DNA from 3 places in the Actinorectispora metalli genome. Region 1 is predicted to be linked to each of the others. Evidence: riboswitches for the same ligand, from Rfam matches in the RefSeq annotation. Region 1 holds a riboswitch; each other region holds the start of a gene.
The links. Region 1 has a riboswitch for cobalamin ahead of ACU6XJ_RS08395 (ABC transporter substrate-binding protein). Riboswitches for the same ligand answer to the same signal wherever they lie in the genome.
Positions count from the first base shown of each region.

Region 2: another riboswitch for cobalamin. It lies ahead of ACU6XJ_RS07205 (ribonucleoside-diphosphate reductase subunit alpha); the one in region 1 lies ahead of ACU6XJ_RS08395 (ABC transporter substrate-binding protein).
Region 3: another riboswitch for cobalamin. It lies ahead of ACU6XJ_RS02900 (CbtB domain-containing protein); the one in region 1 lies ahead of ACU6XJ_RS08395 (ABC transporter substrate-binding protein).

Region 1 covers NZ_JBREYE010000001.1:1,831,134-1,836,391, forward strand. The annotation lists gene ACU6XJ_RS08395 (ABC transporter substrate-binding protein) at 1-1,119, opposite strand, end outside; cobalamin riboswitch at 1,168-1,364, opposite strand; tRNA gene ACU6XJ_RS08400 (tRNA-Leu) at 1,578-1,651, opposite strand; gene ACU6XJ_RS08405 (ATP-grasp domain-containing protein) at 1,820-2,953, opposite strand; gene ACU6XJ_RS08410 (NAD(P)/FAD-dependent oxidoreductase) at 3,345-4,670, opposite strand; gene ACU6XJ_RS08415 (uracil-DNA glycosylase) at 5,239-5,258, opposite strand, start outside.
Region 2 covers NZ_JBREYE010000001.1:1,571,321-1,576,578, reverse strand. The annotation lists gene ACU6XJ_RS07225 (Imm1 family immunity protein) at 1-73, shown strand, start outside; gene ACU6XJ_RS07220 (alkaline phosphatase D family protein) at 928-1,689, opposite strand; gene ACU6XJ_RS07215 (NAD-dependent epimerase/dehydratase family protein) at 1,861-2,499, shown strand; gene ACU6XJ_RS07210 (SGNH/GDSL hydrolase family protein) at 2,590-3,375, shown strand; cobalamin riboswitch at 3,443-3,681, shown strand; gene ACU6XJ_RS07205 (ribonucleoside-diphosphate reductase subunit alpha) at 3,803-5,258, shown strand, end outside.
Region 3 covers NZ_JBREYE010000001.1:633,416-638,673, forward strand. The annotation lists gene ACU6XJ_RS02885 (SGNH/GDSL hydrolase family protein) at 1-245, shown strand, start outside; gene ACU6XJ_RS02890 (LysR family transcriptional regulator) at 578-1,528, opposite strand; gene ACU6XJ_RS02895 (hypothetical protein) at 1,707-2,117, shown strand; cobalamin riboswitch at 2,847-3,038, shown strand; gene ACU6XJ_RS02900 (CbtB domain-containing protein) at 3,071-3,262, shown strand; gene ACU6XJ_RS02905 (CbtA family protein) at 3,274-4,062, shown strand; gene yczR (MocR-like transcription factor YczR) at 4,325-5,258, opposite strand, start outside.

The sequences.
Region 1 (5,258 bases):
GTCGCCGAGCACGAGGTCGGGCCTGGTGACGCCGCGCTCGTAGTAGTCGGTGCCGCCCGAGGGCGTGGTGACCTTGGCGTTGGTCCACACCGCACCGGACTTCACGGCGGCCAACTCGGCGTAGCGGCCGTCCTCGGCGATGGCGTCGGCGGTGGTGGCCCAGGTGCGGTCGACCAGCCAGACCGGGGCGGCGCCCGCGGCGGCGAAGACCGTCTCGAAGTCCAGCTTCAGGCTGGCCGTCTCCGGCCGGTCCGCCCACGGGTAGCTGCCGCCCGCGTCGGCCAGCAGCGTGCCGAGGAAGCTGCCGCCCGCAGGCGCGACCCAGGTGCCCTGGAGCATCACGCCGGGGAGCACGGGCGTCTTCTGCGCGCCTTTGGCCTTGGCCGCGGTGCTGTTGTAGTCGCGTTCGATGCGGTCGAAGGTCTCCCGCGCCGTGGCCTCCGAGCCGGTCAGCGCCGCCATGGCCTTGAGCCACTCGGCGCGGCCCAGCGGGGTGGCCTCCAGCCATTCGGCGTTGGGCAGCACGGGGATGCCCGCGTTGCGCAGCGCGCCGTAGCCGGGGTCGTCGAAGCCGCCGGTCATCAGCAGGTCGGGCTTGGCCGCGATCACCTTCTCGGCGTCCAGCTGGTTGGCGGGCGCGTACTCGGCGACCTTGCCCGCGGCGATGCGTTCCCGCACGGCGGGCGAGATCACGAAGCTCGCGCTGGACACGCCGGTCAGCACGTCTACCTTGTCCAACTCGGCCAGCAGCGGGAGGTGGGTGGTGGAGGCGGAGAAGAGGCTGCGGATCGGCGTCTGCACGACCGGGGCGTTCGCCAACTCGGCGGGCAGCGTCGGCTTGGGCGCACCGCAGCGCAGCAGCACGTAGGACTCCGGCTTTCCGCCGGGGTAGGGCTGGTTGACGGTCAGCACCTGGTAGCTGCGGTGGTAGCTGAGGCTGAGGTTGCGGGCATGCCGAAGCTCGGACTTGACCGGGAAGTAGTCGGTCGAGGCATCGAAGGAGGTGATGCAGTCCTGGCCGTTGACCGGTGCGGGCGCGCCTGCGCCGCCCGTGCAGGCGGTCGAGCCGATCAGCACCGCCGCGGCCAGAGCCGCGAGACGCCCCAAGGGTGCCGACATGGTTGCCGCCCTCTCTCGGGGAAGTCCGCCCCGATGTCCGTGGTGAGGAGGCGAGTGGCTCCAGTCTCCTGGCTGCCGGATCGACACGTTCCCGGCCTTCCCATCCCCTCGAGGGGACAGTGGCTGTCGGTGGGTTCGTTCCCCGGTCACAGTGGCGGCACCGCGCCGGATTCACACCGGCTTCCTGGTTGCCATCGCCTGCTTTCATCATCGCATCCCGCTGCGGCGGTAATGCGAAACGGGTAATGCGCGACGCGGTCGAAAGCCCACCAGACCGGACACAAATTGATCACAACAAGATCACAATGTGTATTGGGCGCGACCGTTTGGGCGCGTCGCACAGATCACTTCAGGGTGAGCGCTGGACAACGCAGGAGAGGCCGCCGAGTCGCCTACGCCCAGGCGACTCAGGCAAAACCGCAGGTGAGGCGGGTTCTTCTCTACCGAGACCCGCGCTGTGCCCCCGGACGGATTCGAACCGTCACTTGGACCCTTTTAAGGGGCCTGCCTCTACCGATTGGGCTACGGGGGCGGAGCGCAGCCTAGAGGCTCAAGCCCGCCGAACGGGAGCGAACGCGAAAAATCGCCCCAGCCGGACCAGTGGGAAGGAGTCCATTCGACCGCGGGCGTAACCGCCGACGCCTCGGCGTTACGCCATTCCAGCGCCTGAAGATAATTACGAACTGCGCCCGTCCAACGCTCAGCTTATGTGACTTGTTTCACGAAGTTGTTCGAACTTCGTGGCGACCCAGTCATGCAGCAGGTCGGAGACGTCGGTCCGGTCGGCGCGGTGCTCGAACCAGCGCCAGTCGCAGTTCACGTTCACCTCGAGGAAGACCGGCTTGCCGTCCACGACGAGCAGGTCGAAGGCCGCGACCGACAGCCGCCAGCGCTTGGCCAGCCCGAGTAACTGCTCCCCGAGGAACGGGGGCACCTCGGTGGGTTCGACGCTCACCGCGTCCGGGTCGACCCAGAGCTGGGCCGGATCGTGCTTGACCACCCGGTAGGCGAACAGCTCCTCGCCGATGACGAACACCCTGAGCTCGCCGTCGGACTTCAGGTACTGCTGCACGATGACCGGTGCGGGTTCCGGCGTCTCACTCGCCCTGCGGGCGTCCAGAGGCCGGGGAAACAGGCCCTGTAGCGAGCCGGGCTTGGGTTCGAGCAGGTGGTGGCCGATGGTTTTGACGATGCACCGCCCGCCGCCCGGCCTGCTCCGCCCCGGCCGGGTGGTGACGGCGGTGCGGGGCACGTCCAGTCCGGCCGCGGCGGCGTCGGAAAGCTGGGTGAGCCGGTCCAGGGTGCTGCTCGGCTGGTTGGGGTTGACCTGGGCCCAGTCGGTGCGGCCCGCCAGCCAGTTGACCACCGCCCGCCACTGGTCGATGGCGTAGGCACCGTTCATCGTGCGAGGGTCGACCGGGATGGCGGTGACGTCGAAGTGGCGCCGCCACACCAGCAGCGGCCGCAACAGCCTGCGGTCCAGCTCGAGGATGGGCGCGTCGGTGTAGATCGTGAGATCGAGGTCGAGGCACCGGTCGGCATCGATGCGGGCCATCCTGATGCCGCGCTCGGCCAGCGCGAGGGAGAGCTCGTTCATCTCCATATCGGCCGCCCTGGACAGCACCAGGACGCAGGGCAGCGGATTGCCGCTGGGGTCATCGCCCGACAGGCCCTGCCGGTGCACCTCCTCCTGGAAGTCCAGGCAGGTGTCGGCGGCGCGGAAGAAGTAGTCCTGGCCCTGCAACAGCAGCGGCACGGACTTGGAATTGCTCCCCTGACGCGACGGATCGGGCGGGTGCGGGCCGTCCTCCCGCTCCCGCCCGATCTCAGTCATCAGTCATCCTTCTTGCGAAAGATCTTCTGTGCTCGGGCATACTCTGCCGCGAAGTCGGCGAGCTGACCGTCCTTGAGCTCGCCCTTGCGGATCCGAGCAGCCATTTCCTCGATGGACACCGGGTTCACCTCGTCTCCCCAGCGCTCTCACGCTTTCAGGTGATGATCCCCTATTGCGTCAGACTACGGTAACAGAGCGTCAGAGAACGCATAGCCTGAGGTCATAGGTGAGACAGGTTTTTGTGACCAATTCGACACCTTTGAAGAATATTCGCATCGAATGGCCTAATGCTTTGTGACCACTGAGAGCGACGCTGACCCGCAACCGCCAAGTGGGCTACCCAGAGCCTACTACTCTGTGTAGTCCATCTTTGAGCTCTCAAACACTTCGGTCAGCTGGCAGCGGCCCGGGCGAAGTCCGCCTTGGGGTCGTTGATCTGGCCCAGCGCCACGACCTCGCGCTGGAACAGCAGCGCCAGCATCCAGTCCATCACGATGCGGAACTTGCGGTTGAAGGTCGGCATCCGGCTCACGTGGTAGGCGCGGTGCAACAGCCAGGCCGGGAAGCCCTTGATCTTGATACCGAAGATCTCCGCGACACCCTTGTACAGCCCGAGGCTGGCCACCGAACCCGCGTAGGCGTGCTTGTACGGCTTCAGCTTGGTGGACCGGATGCTCGCCACCACGTTGTCCGCCAGCACGAAGGACTGCCGCACCGCGTGCTGCGCCGACGGGCTGCACGTCGCCTTGGGGTCCTCCTCGACGCGGGTCAGGTCCGGCACCGCCGAGCAGTCACCGGAGGCGAAGGCGTCCAGGCTGCCCTCCACGTTGAGCTGCGCGGTGCAGCGCACCCGGCCCCGCTCGTCCCGCGGCAGATCGGTCTGCGCCAGCACCGGGTTGGCCTTCACACCCGCGGTCCAGACGATGGTGTCGGTGTCGAACTCGGTGCCGTCGTCCAGCACGACGTGGCCGTTCTCCATGGTCTTGACCCTGGTGTCCAGGAAGACCTGGATGCCGCGCTCCTCAAGCCGCTCCACGGTGTAGACGCCCAGCGGCGCGCTCACCTCGGGCATCACCCGGCCCGCGGCCTCAACGAGCACCCAGCGCATGTCCTTCGGCTCGATGTTCTCGTAGTACCTGCTGGCGTAGCGGGCCATGTCCTCAAGCTCGGCCAACGCCTCGATACCGGCGTAGCCGCCGCCGATCACCAGGAAGGTGAGCAGCCGCCTGCGCAGTTCCGGGTCGATGGTGGAGGCGGCGAGGTCCAGCCGCGAGAGCACGTGGTTGCGGAGGTAGATCGCCTCGCCGACGGTCTTGAACGCGATGCCGCGCTCGGCGAGGCCGGGGATCGGCAGCGTGCGGGCGATCGAGCCAAGCGCCACGATCAGCACGTCGTAGCCAAGCTGCTCGACGTGCCCGTCCGGCACCTCGACGGTGGCCACCTTGTCCGCGTGGGAGACCTTGGTGACCCGCCCGGTGAGCACGTGGCAGCGCTTGAGCACCCGGCGCAACGGAACGACGACGTGCCGCGGCTCGATGGAACCGGCGGCGGCTTCCGGCAGGAACGGCTGGTAGGTCATGTGGGGCTGCGGGTCGACCACGGTCACGGAGGCCTCGCCGCGGCGCAGTTTCTTCTGCAGACGCAGGGCCGTGTACATCCCGACATAGCCGCCACCCAGGATCAGGATCCGGGTCGGCTCAGAACGACGTGCTGCCATGGCTTCATCGTCGCACCCATCAATATGCGGGGCTTGCCAACCCGGCCCTGTTGTGACCCCGGTCGCCGGTGTCCTTCACCACGCTGACCTGCTACGGGACGTTGAAGAGCCGGTCGGCGACCTGCACTGGATCAGACCAACTGGACGCCGACGTGCGCATACTCACGGAGTACCCTTCGCCGCTGTGCGATCCATGACCGTTTCCTCCGCGGCGGCAGCTGCGTGTCTTCACCGCGGCTCCGATGACAACAGGAAAAGCAGGACGCCCGCACCCGGACGCACCGCGAGATCGACCACAGCAGCCAATACAACGGATGCGTCCCTGAAATGGGTCCAGGCAGGAGTCCATGCGTCGTACAGCGTCTGAAAGCGAACGGGACGAAGCAATGCAACAGGAGATCATCCGGTGTCGCGTATCGGAGATCGCTCCGCTCGGGCTGCCGCGAGCAACACAGCGGCATCAGGGGCGTCTGCTGCCGCGCCGCCACCGTCGGCCGGTTCCCGTTCGATGTTGACCAAGAGCCGACGGTTGTGGTGGAACGCAGCGGGGCAATCGGTCATTTCCCGGTCATAGCAGCCCAGCGGCGG
Region 2 (5,258 bases), 260 kb from region 1:
CAGGGAACAGGAAACAATCCTGAAGGGTCAGGCGGCTAACGTGCGCACCACGCACCCGACTGGAGGGTTTTGATGGCGCTCGGCATTGTCGTTGCCACCTCGGTACTCTGAGGGCTCGACTGATGAGTTGAATCTCGGAAGGAAGCAGCAGCGTCATTGGATAGTTTGAGGCAACACGTCGAAAATACTGCCGGTCAAATTATGGGACTGGCTCAGCAATATTTTTCGGTGGCCCCCCTTGAGGCCATTCGAAGGGAATTCGATGACGGAAACCACGCCATCAATGCACTGTTGGAAGGCACGCGATTCGAGGACCGGATGGACTCCGAAATTGGTGCCCCCCTGATGAAGCTAGAAGAACTCGCCGACGCAATACGAAACTTCCATCGCTTCGTAGAAGAACTAACCGGTGAACTAGTTCAGAGTATCGGCCAATAGGCAGGACTCCGATTCGGAGTCTTCCTAGTTTGAGTTGATCAAAAGCTGCTGGCGTCGGTTTTCCTGTGTACGCACCCGAAGGCCAGCGTGTAGAAGACCAGGCCGTATCCGGGGCAGAGATACCTCAATCCGCCGTCTCGGGTGCGGCCTGGATTTTCGTGATCCGCTCTGACTGCTGCCGCACCGGACTGATCAGCCCCAAGAATGCGGCGGAGTCTTAATCGGCCAACGTTCGAACTCGCCACCAGCGAAAACGGGGTCATGGCGTTCACGCCAACTCAGTTCGGCATCCTCAAGGATGGCCCGCGACAACGGACTCAGGGAGTCGAGCACACCGCCCCCCGCCTTGAAGCACTCCAGGGGCGAACGGCCATCGCCCGGATTACGGGAGGTCTCCGACTCGTTCATGCCCCACTGTAACCCTCCCACCAGCGAATACGCGCGTCCGCTAACCCCCGTTCAGCGGCCGGGCCGGTGCTGGAAGACGTGCTATGCTGTTGTTAGTTGATACACGTGGTGGTCGTCCCAGGTCACGAACCACGGGTGCGCGGCGTGCGCGGCACGCAGCGACGGGTCGCCCTTGTACAGCGCGTGGCGGCGCCGGTAGTCGGCGAGGGTGAGGATCTCACCGCTCTCGTGGTCGCGGACGTGGTCGCCGCCGACCTTGCCGTGCTCGTAGATGTAGTCACCGAGGTGCACCACGAAGTCAAGGTTCTCCGCGGCGATCCCCTTGTGGGCGGCGTAGAAGCCGTCGTGGAAGGCCTGGCAGTTGGCGGAGGCGAAGCGGACCGAGTCCACCTTGCCCACGGGCGCGGTGCGGGTGCGGCCGGTGCGGCTGCGCTTGCCCAGCGCGGTGAAACCGTAGAAGTAGGCCCGGCCCGGTTCGAGCCCGTCGACGGCGACTCGGATGCTGTGCCCGCCCGCCGCGGTGGCGGCGACCTTGCCGCACCGGACGCGGCGCCGCAGGTCGCGGTCGGTGGCCACGGTCCACTCGACCTCGACGGTGTCGGCGAGCTTCTGGGTGTCGGCCAGCGGTTCCGGGGCCAGCCTGCTCCAGAGCACGACGCTGTCGGCCAGCGGGTCGCCGGAGCCGACGCCGAGGGTGAACGGCGCGGCATCCCAGGACGCGCCGAGCGCCTCGGCGGCGGCCCGGGCCTGGGCGGGGGAGAGCGTGCTGCTCAGCGGCCAGGCCAGGCCGAGTCCACCGGCGGCAGCGGCGGCGCGCAGCAGGTCTCGACGGTTCAACGACATGGGGTCCTCCCAGTGGTGGTGGGCAGTCGACCCACCCAACCCGCCGATCGTGGCCTGCACATGAGCACGACACGGACGAAGGGTGAACGTGAAAACCTTTCCATGGGGAACAGATTCGCGTGCGCACGACTTGAAGGAGGCGGACAGTCGGGTCATGGGGGGATTGGACCGATGCGGATTCTGATCACGGGCGGCTCAGGAGTGCTGGGCCGGGCGCTGGTTCCGCTGCTGGGCTCACACGAGGTGCTTGCGCCCAGCCGCGACGAGTTGGATCTGTTCGATGAGGCCGCGCTGCACGAAGCGACCCGCGGCATCGACGTGATCTACCACCTCGCGACCCGGATTCCGCCCGCGGAGCGCCGCGGTCTGCCCAGCGCCTGGGCGGAGAACGATCGCCTGCGGACCAAGGCGTCCCGGCTGCTGGTGGACGCGGCGCTGGACAACGGCGTGCTGACCTACGTGCAGCCGAGCATCGTCTTCATCTACCCGCCCGGCGAGCCCGCCGACGAGCGCACCCCGGTCCGCGCCGTCGCCGACCACCTGCGTTCCGCGCTGGCCGCTGAGGCCGAGACCGAGCGTTTCGCCAGTGACGGCCGCAACGGTGTCGTGCTGCGTTTCGGCCTGCTGTACGGGTCGGGAACGAACACCGCGCGGACGGATCTGGTGTCCTGTCTGCACATCGACGCCGTCGGGCAGGCACTCGTGGCGGCATTGACCGTGCCGAGCGGGATCTACAACGTGGTGGACGACGGCGAGCCGGTGTCCAACGCGTTGTACAAGAAACTCACCGGGTGGTCCCCCACCGGATGAAATCGGGTGCTTGGCGCGGCCGAGGCATGATCAACATGGTAGCCCTTTAAGGGCGTTCCGCCCGAATTCCCGCCTTTCCCGGAGGCTTCCGTGCGCGCTCATCGACTACTCGTCGCCGTCCTGATCACACTCGCGGCAGCCGTCACTCCCGCCGCCGCGGCCAAGGCCCCGATCGACTACGTGGCACTTGGCGACTCCTACTCCTCCGGCGTCGGCACCGGCGGCCCGTACAGCGGAGGAGGCTGCGCCCGCAGCCCCAAGGCGTATCCCGTGCTGTGGAAGGACATGCACCAGGTGGGCTCGTTCTCCTTCGCCGCCTGTTCCGGCGCCACCACCGGCGAGGTCGTCGCGGGCCAACTCGGTGCGCTCAACGGCGGCACCGACCTGGTCACGATGACCGCGGGCGGCAACGACATCGGCTTCGTCGACGTGCTGACCACCTGCCACCTACAGAGCGAGGCCGCCTGCGAGCAGGCGGTCGCCCAAGGCGAGGCGAATGCCCGCGGTCCGTTGCGCGGCAACCTGAACCGGCTCTTCGCCGAGGTCAAGGGCCGGGCCCCGAACGCCCATGTGGTGGTGCTGGGCTACCCGAGGCTGTTCACGCCATCCAACGGCTGCGCCGCCACGCTGAGCGCGGCCAAACGAGCCATGCTCAACCGCGGCGCCGACACGCTCGCCGCCGTCATGCAGGAGCAGGCCGCCGCGAGCGGCGTGCGGTTCGTGGACACCCGCTGGGTGTTCGACCACCACGGCGTCTGCGGCTCGCCCGCCTGGATCAACACCCTCAGCCTCACCAACCGCAACGAGTCCTACCACCCCAACGCGGCCGGACAGCGGCACGGCTACCTGCCCAGTCTGCAAGGCGTGACTGGCTGATCACGAGCCGTTTGGAGCGCGACACACCCAACAGGTAGTGGTCAGATTTTCTGGCGCCACTATATGTATGATCACCCTTGCCGTTGGTTCGCCCGGTCAGCCAGACCGGGCGAGGCAAGGAGCGACAGCTCTCCAACAGGGAACCCGGTGCGAAACCGGGACTGCCCCGCAGCGGTGAGCGGGAACGACCGCCGTCAACGAAGCACTGTGTGAGCGACACGGGAAGCGACGGTCAGTAGGAAGTGCCGGTCGGCCGACCGGCACGTGCCCGCGAGTCCGAAGACCTGCCGACGGTGCGCACGCGAGGTGCGTGCGCGTGTCCTGGGTTTCGAGGGAAAACCCGCGACGGCTGGGGTTTTGTCGCGCCCTCATCAGCCGTTGTGCTCCTCGCGCCCCGGGCTTTCGTCTAGCTCGCGAGGAGAGAGCAGTGACCGTCACGGATGCCATCGCGGCACCCGGGGTTTCCGATCTCGACGTGCTCACCGGCGACATCGCCGCGCACGCCGCCGATCTGTCCGATGTGGACGTCGACCGGGTGGTCGACGCGGTCCGCAGGGGCCGCACCCCGCACACCGGCCGCCGCGAGTCGACCGAGCTCGCGGTGCGCGCCGCGGCCGACCTGATCGGCGAGGACCCGCAGTACTCCAAACTCGCCGCCCGGCTGCTGGCGGGCCTGATCCGCCAGGAGGCCGCCGACGGCGGCGCGGTGGACTTCCCGTCCTCGGTCGCCGCCGCGCACGCCGAGGGCCTCATCGCCGACCACACCGCCCGTTTCGTCGCCGACAACGCCGCCGCGCTGTGCGACCTGGTCCGCGTCGAGGCCGACGACCGCTTCGAGTACTTCGGGCTGCGCACCGTCTACGACCGGTACCTGCTGCGTCACCCGGAGACCCGGCAGGTGCTGGAGGCCCCGCAGCACTTCCTGCTGCGGGTCGCGGCAGGCCTGTCCGAGACGGTCGCGGAGGCGGCCCGGTTGTACGACCTGCTCAGCAGGCTGGCTTATCTGCCCAGCTCACCGACGCTGTTCAACGCCGGGACCCGGCGCCCCCAGCTGTCCTCCTGCTTCCTGCTGGACTCGCCGCGCGACGAACTGGAGGCGATCTACCAGCGCTACGGGGAGGTGGCCCGGCTGTCCAAGTACGCGGGCGGCATCGGCATCTCCTGGAGCCGGGTGCGCTCCCGCGGTTCGCTGATCCGCGGCACCAACGGCCGCTCCAACGGCATCGTGCCGTGGCTGCGCACGTTGGACTCCTCGGTGGCCGCGGTGAACCAGGGCGGCCGCCGCAAGGGCGCGGCCTGCGTCTACCTCGAGCCCTGGCACGCCGATGTCGAGGAGTTCCTCGAGCTTCGGGACAACACCGGCGACGAGGCCCGCCGCACCCACAACCTGAACCTCGCGATGTGGGTCTGCGACGAGTTCATGCGCCGCGTCGAAGCCGACGGCCAGTGGTCGCTGTTCGACCCCAAGGACACCCCCGAGCTGGTGGACCTGTGGGGCGAGGAGTTCGACCGCGCCTACCGCGCAGCCGAGGGCCGCGATATCGCCGTCCGCCAGGTGCCCGCGCGCAGCCTGTACGGCCGCATGATGAAGACGCTGGCGCAGACCGGGAACGGCTGGATGACCTTCAAGGACGCGTCCAACCGCGCGTGCAACCAGACCGCGTTGCCCGGCAACGTGGTGCACCTGTCCAACCTGTGCACCGAGATCCTGGAGGTGACCAGCGACGAGGCCACCGCCGTGTGCAACCTCGGCTCGGTCAACCTCGCCGCGCACCTGACCGCCGACGGCGTGGACTTCGCGCGGCTGTCCGACACCGTGCGCACCGCGGTGACGTTCCTGGACCGCACGATCGACCTCTCCTACTACCCGACGCAGGCCGCGT
Region 3 (5,258 bases), 1.2 Mb from region 1:
CCTTCGTCGCCGGGCCGGGCCGGGCTACCCGCACCGAGATCAGGTACTCACACGGCAGGCGGAACGGCAGCGTCGGCGAATCGTGCTCCCTCTCCCGCGCCAACAGGGACTCGTCCGGCTCCTTGATCTCCACGTCGTCCGGTGCCCGCCACGCCAGGTACTGCGCCACCAGCCGGGGATGGTGCGTGCCGCTCGTGACCCGCCGCCCGTGCATCCGCAGCACACCCGGATCGACACCCGGTTGATCCACCAACCGCCACCGACGTCGTCGCGGCCCCACCGGTGAGCGGCGGTCACGAGATCGAAGCGGCCCACGCATGGAACAGATCACTCTGGAGATCGGGCGAACTCGTCTGCGCCCCAGGCGAGATCGCCACTTACCTGCCTTGGGCCTGCTGGCGGTTGTCGGCGCCGCAGTGTGCGCAGTCCTGATCATCGCCCTTGCCGGCTGGTTGCACGGTGCCATTGGCAATGGCCGCCTCTGCGGCTGCCCTTCTGACGCCGGACGAAGCCGGGTTGCTGGGCTTGTTTTAGCTGCCTCGACGGATCGAGTGCCCGTGGCCTCAAGTCCGGCGTCTCATGGGCGCACGGTGTCTTTGTGGCGGCGTAGCCAGTCGAGGTAAACGGGGCTTCGGCGCACGGCCGCCTGGTACACGTTCTCCGCCGATCGGATCAGGCGTGCCGCATGGGCATCGAGTGGGTTGTCCTGCCGCCATACCAGCGCGTGACGCAACCACAATGGAGCGTGCTCCAGCGGCACGACGGTGATGCCCGGGGTGTGGCGGAAGGTCGCCTGGCCCACTCCGATCGCGTGTGCGTGCCTGACCAGATCGGTCATTCCGCCCAACTCTGCTTCGAGCCGTAGCCGGGGGACGAAGCCTGCCGCGGCGCAGATTTGCGCGAAGTACTCGCGGAAGCGGTTGTCATCGGGTGGACGCAGCACCCAGTCCGCACCGGCAAGATCGGCGAGGGCCACCTGGGTGGCTCTGGCGGCAGGGTGATCGTCGGCGACAAGCACGAACATCGGTTCCGTCACCACGGTGTGCCTGGTGAGGCCGGCCCGCAGCGGGAGTTCGAAGCCAGGAAACTCGGTCAGGGCGGCAAGGTCCAACCGACCCGCCCCAACCAGGTTGATCAGCGTGCTGTTCGATTTCTCGGTGCGCATGTTGACTTCGACGCCGGGTACGAGCTCGCGCAGATGAGGCAGCAGGCCGGCAGCGAACGGGCTCTCCGCCGCGCCATAGCGAACCAGGCGCGAGCTCACGCCTCGCTGGCACGATGCCGTGTTGATCTCATCCAGCACAGGTAGCACGACATTCGCCCTGGCGAGTAGGTAGCGGCCGAGCTCGGTGGGCCGGGCTCCCTTGCGATCGCGGATGAACAATTCCCCGCCGAGGGCCTGCTCCAGCCGGTGGAGTTGACGGGAAAGCGCGGGTTGCGGCAAACCGAGAGCGGCCGCTGCTTTCGTGAGGCTGCCCTCGTCGGCAATGGCGCGAACCACCCGCAGGTGTCGTCCCTCGACTTCCATACCGTGAGGGTATGGGAAATAGGCAGTTGTTGTACTTCAATCGGTCCTAAATCCTACTCACAGGGCATGAGTCGGTGCCGGTATCCCTGTAAGTAAAGGAATCGTTAACGTGAAAAGCAATGCATCGTTGGTATCCAGACTGGTTGCGCTGGTGGCCACTGTGGCCGCGGCAGTCGGGGTGACCATCGCGGCCGCGGCGTCGTCCGCCGCGGCCGAGCCGCAGGCGGGGTTCCGCCATGTGGCCACCGGCCTGTGTGCCAGCACCTACAACACGTTTGGCTCATTGTTGCTGGACACCTGCGACGAGCACTCACCGAACCAGGCCCTCGGCTACAACGAGAGCACCAAGCGCATCACCCTCGGATCCACGATGTGCCTCGATACGCTTCTCTCACCCGATCAGAGTGACAACGTCATCTTCCAACACTGCTCCGGCCTTCAGGGCGACCGCGGAGTGTGGCACCGTGGCGACGGCACCTTCGCCGTGGAGCACGACGGTCGGCGGTACTACCTCTGCGGAACGCAGCACGGAAAGCATCTGAGCGTGGAAACAAGCATGACCGCGAACTGCAAGTGGAACACGAACTGAGCACACTGCCAACGGCGGAGACAACGCATTGCTAGCAGCCGCATAGCAATTCAGCTTGTTCGGCAACCTCAATTCCCATTTGAGGTTGCCGAACAATATATTCCTATCGCGCACACCCCGATCACCGTCAACCAGGAAATCTCAACGTTCGGCGATCAGCCGTCGAGGAGTCGATGTCGTCGATGGCGAGGTCGGGTCTTAGGCGATGCACGCGGGGCCGCAAGCGGTCGGCGAAAGACTCCCCGGAGACCTCCGCCCGCGCCTCCGCCACCAGCATCGGGTGCACGGGCTGATACTCGGTGCGGGGCCGCCCGAAATACCCGACTGGACACCTGGCCCCGCAGAGCACCGGTCAACCGGACCTGCTGTCCGGCCTGGTTTCGCACAGAGGCGAGAGCGGCAGTGATAGCCCGATTCGCCGCAGTTCGCCAGTACCGTCGGGTCGGGCCAACACCAGCTCCTCGGGTCGTTCCAACACGCCGGCGACTCCGATGACCACCGCGTCGACCGCCATGGTGTGCCGAGCCTTCACCGCATCACAAATTTCCAGAGCTGGTCATCTGCCCTGAAGTTGGGGTTCGACCAAGCTCAGATGAGACCTAGTGAGATGTACTTCCCATCATCTACATGTGGGGCACCGTCATGCGCTCCTGTGCGCGCGGTGTGGTGACTTGCTCGGCCGCGATGCGAGCACCGGTGACCCATCCGGCATCGTACGGTGACCTTGGCGGGCTAGTGGATTGCTACGGTCGGAGGGCCGCGGTGATCGGGAAGCCGGTGTGAGTCCGGCGCGGTCCTCGCCACTGTAATCGGGGAGCACCCCTCGTCTGCGCCACTGCCCAGTATTTCCAGTGCCGGGTGGGAAGGCCGAGGGAGCGTTGATCCGGGAGTCAGGAGACCGGCCGCGGCGACATGCAACCGTTCCACGAGAGATGGAAGAAGGTTTGATCGCCATGACGTCGCCTGCTCTCAGTCGACAGCCCGCGATTTCCGTTCCGATCTGGGCCTACCTCCTCGCCGTTGTCGGGCTGGTGGTGGCCTACCTGGCGCTGCAGGAAAACGGGCTGCTGCTCGCGGCCAACGCCCAGGTGCTGCACGAGTTCTTCCACGACGGCAGGCACGCGCTCGCCGTTCCGTGTCACTGACGGGACGCCACATGACAGACAAGACGCTGTCCTTTGGCGCCCTTTTCCGCAGCACGCTGCTCGGTGGTCTGGCCGCCGGGTTGGTGGCCGCGCTGGTCTCGCTGCTGGTCGTCGAGGTGCCGATCCGCAAGGCGCTGGCCATCGAGGAGGCCCGTGCCGGGGCGGGTCACTCCCATGCGGAGGCCGGGGCGGGCCATTCGCATGCGGAGGAGTTGGTGTCCCGGCCGATGCAGATCGTCGGCGGGATGCTCGCGGTGCTGATCGTGGCGCTGGTGCTCGGCGCGGTCTTCGCCGTCGCCTTCGCGCTGCTCAGGACCGGGCTGCCGGGCCGGACCGACTTCGGTCACAGCGTGGCCCTCGCGACCGCGGGCTTCGTGGCGGTGGCGCTCCTCCCCATGATCAAGTACCCCGCCAATCCGCCCGCCGTCGGTGATCCGGAGACAGTCGACCAGCGAACGCTGTTCTATTTGGCGTTCATGGCCGCGAGCGTCGCCGTGGCACTGTTGGCGCTCGCACTGCATCGCAGGCTGCCCACCACCTGGCAGGAGTCCCTGCGCGCGACCGTGACCGCGGTCGTCACCGTGGCCGCGTACGCACTGCTGATCATCGTGTTCCCGGCGAGCCCGGACACGATTCCATCGGACGTGCCCGCGGCGGTGATCTGGGAATTCCGCCTCGCCTCACTGGCGGAACTGGCCGCACTCTGGGCCACCCTCGGACTGGTCTCCGGCCTACTTCTGGAACGAGCGACCGGCACCCGCTCGGATTCGGCCAGTGCGAGGTCCGTGGCCGCGCTCTGATCCGACAGCGGACCGAAGTCGTGCGGCCGTCGACCATCGACGCCGCACGGCTTCGGTCTTTCGGGGTCGCGGCGGCAGGCCGCGCGCCTCCCTCGCTCGGCGCACAAGCGCTGGACGAAGGACTTGACCTCGGTGTTGCCCTGCGTGGTCTTGGTCTGGCCCAAGTCCCTGTGCACCAACATTCCGCGGAACTGGGCATGATGCCGCAGGTTGAACCACTCCACTTCGGTCGCGAAAACCAGCGGCTCGGCGACCCGCGTTCTTAGGCCACGATCGCGGGATAGAAGGGTTCTGCTGGGGCGCCTTGGGCTACGTCTTCGCGGGCCAGGGTGATGCGGCGGACGGCTTCGGTGAGTTGGTCCGGCGCCGCGGTGTAGGGCAGGCGGAGGAAGCGTTCCAGGGTGCCGCCGAGGCCGAAGCGGGGGCCGGGGACAAGGCGGACGCCGTGGGCGCTCGCGGCCCGGACCAGCGCGGTGCTGATCGGGGCATCCAGTTCCACCCAGAGGGAAGCGCCGCCGGGTGGTACCGCGAAGCGCCAGTCGGGGAGGGCCGCGCGCAGGGCCGTGGTCAGTGCGTCGCGGCGTTCACACAGTGCCTTCCTGCGCAGCCCCAGCAGATCATCGGAGTCCCGCAGGAGTTCAAGGGCGACAAGCTGATCGAGCACGGGACCGCACATGTCGGCGGCCAGCCGGATGGGCGCGATCCGTTGCAGCACAGCCGGGTCGGCGCGGATCCAGCCAATGCGCAGCCCACCCCATAGGGGTTTGCTCAAGCCGCCCAGGGTGATCACGCGGCCGCGGCGGTCGAAGGCGGCGACCGGGGCGGGCATGGGCACGTCGTCGAGGCAGAAGTCGACGAAGCTCTCGTCGATGACCACGTCGGTGCCCGCGGCGTGGGCGGCCTCGACCACCGCCCGCCTGCCGGGCTCGTCCATGAGGTGGCCGGTGGGATTGTGGAAGTCGGGCAGCAGGAACGCGAGTCGCGCCCTGGCCCTGGTGATCGCGTCGGTCAGCGCCTCGATGTCCCAGCCGTCGTGCGGCAGGCCGTAGCCGACCATCCGGGCGCGGGCCACCTGTAGGGCCTCCAGCGCGTTGGGGTACGTCGGCATCTCGGTGAGCACCGCGTCGCCGGGGGCGACCAGCAGCCGGAGCACCAGGTCCAACGCCTGCTGCGCGCCGTTGGTGATCATGATGTGG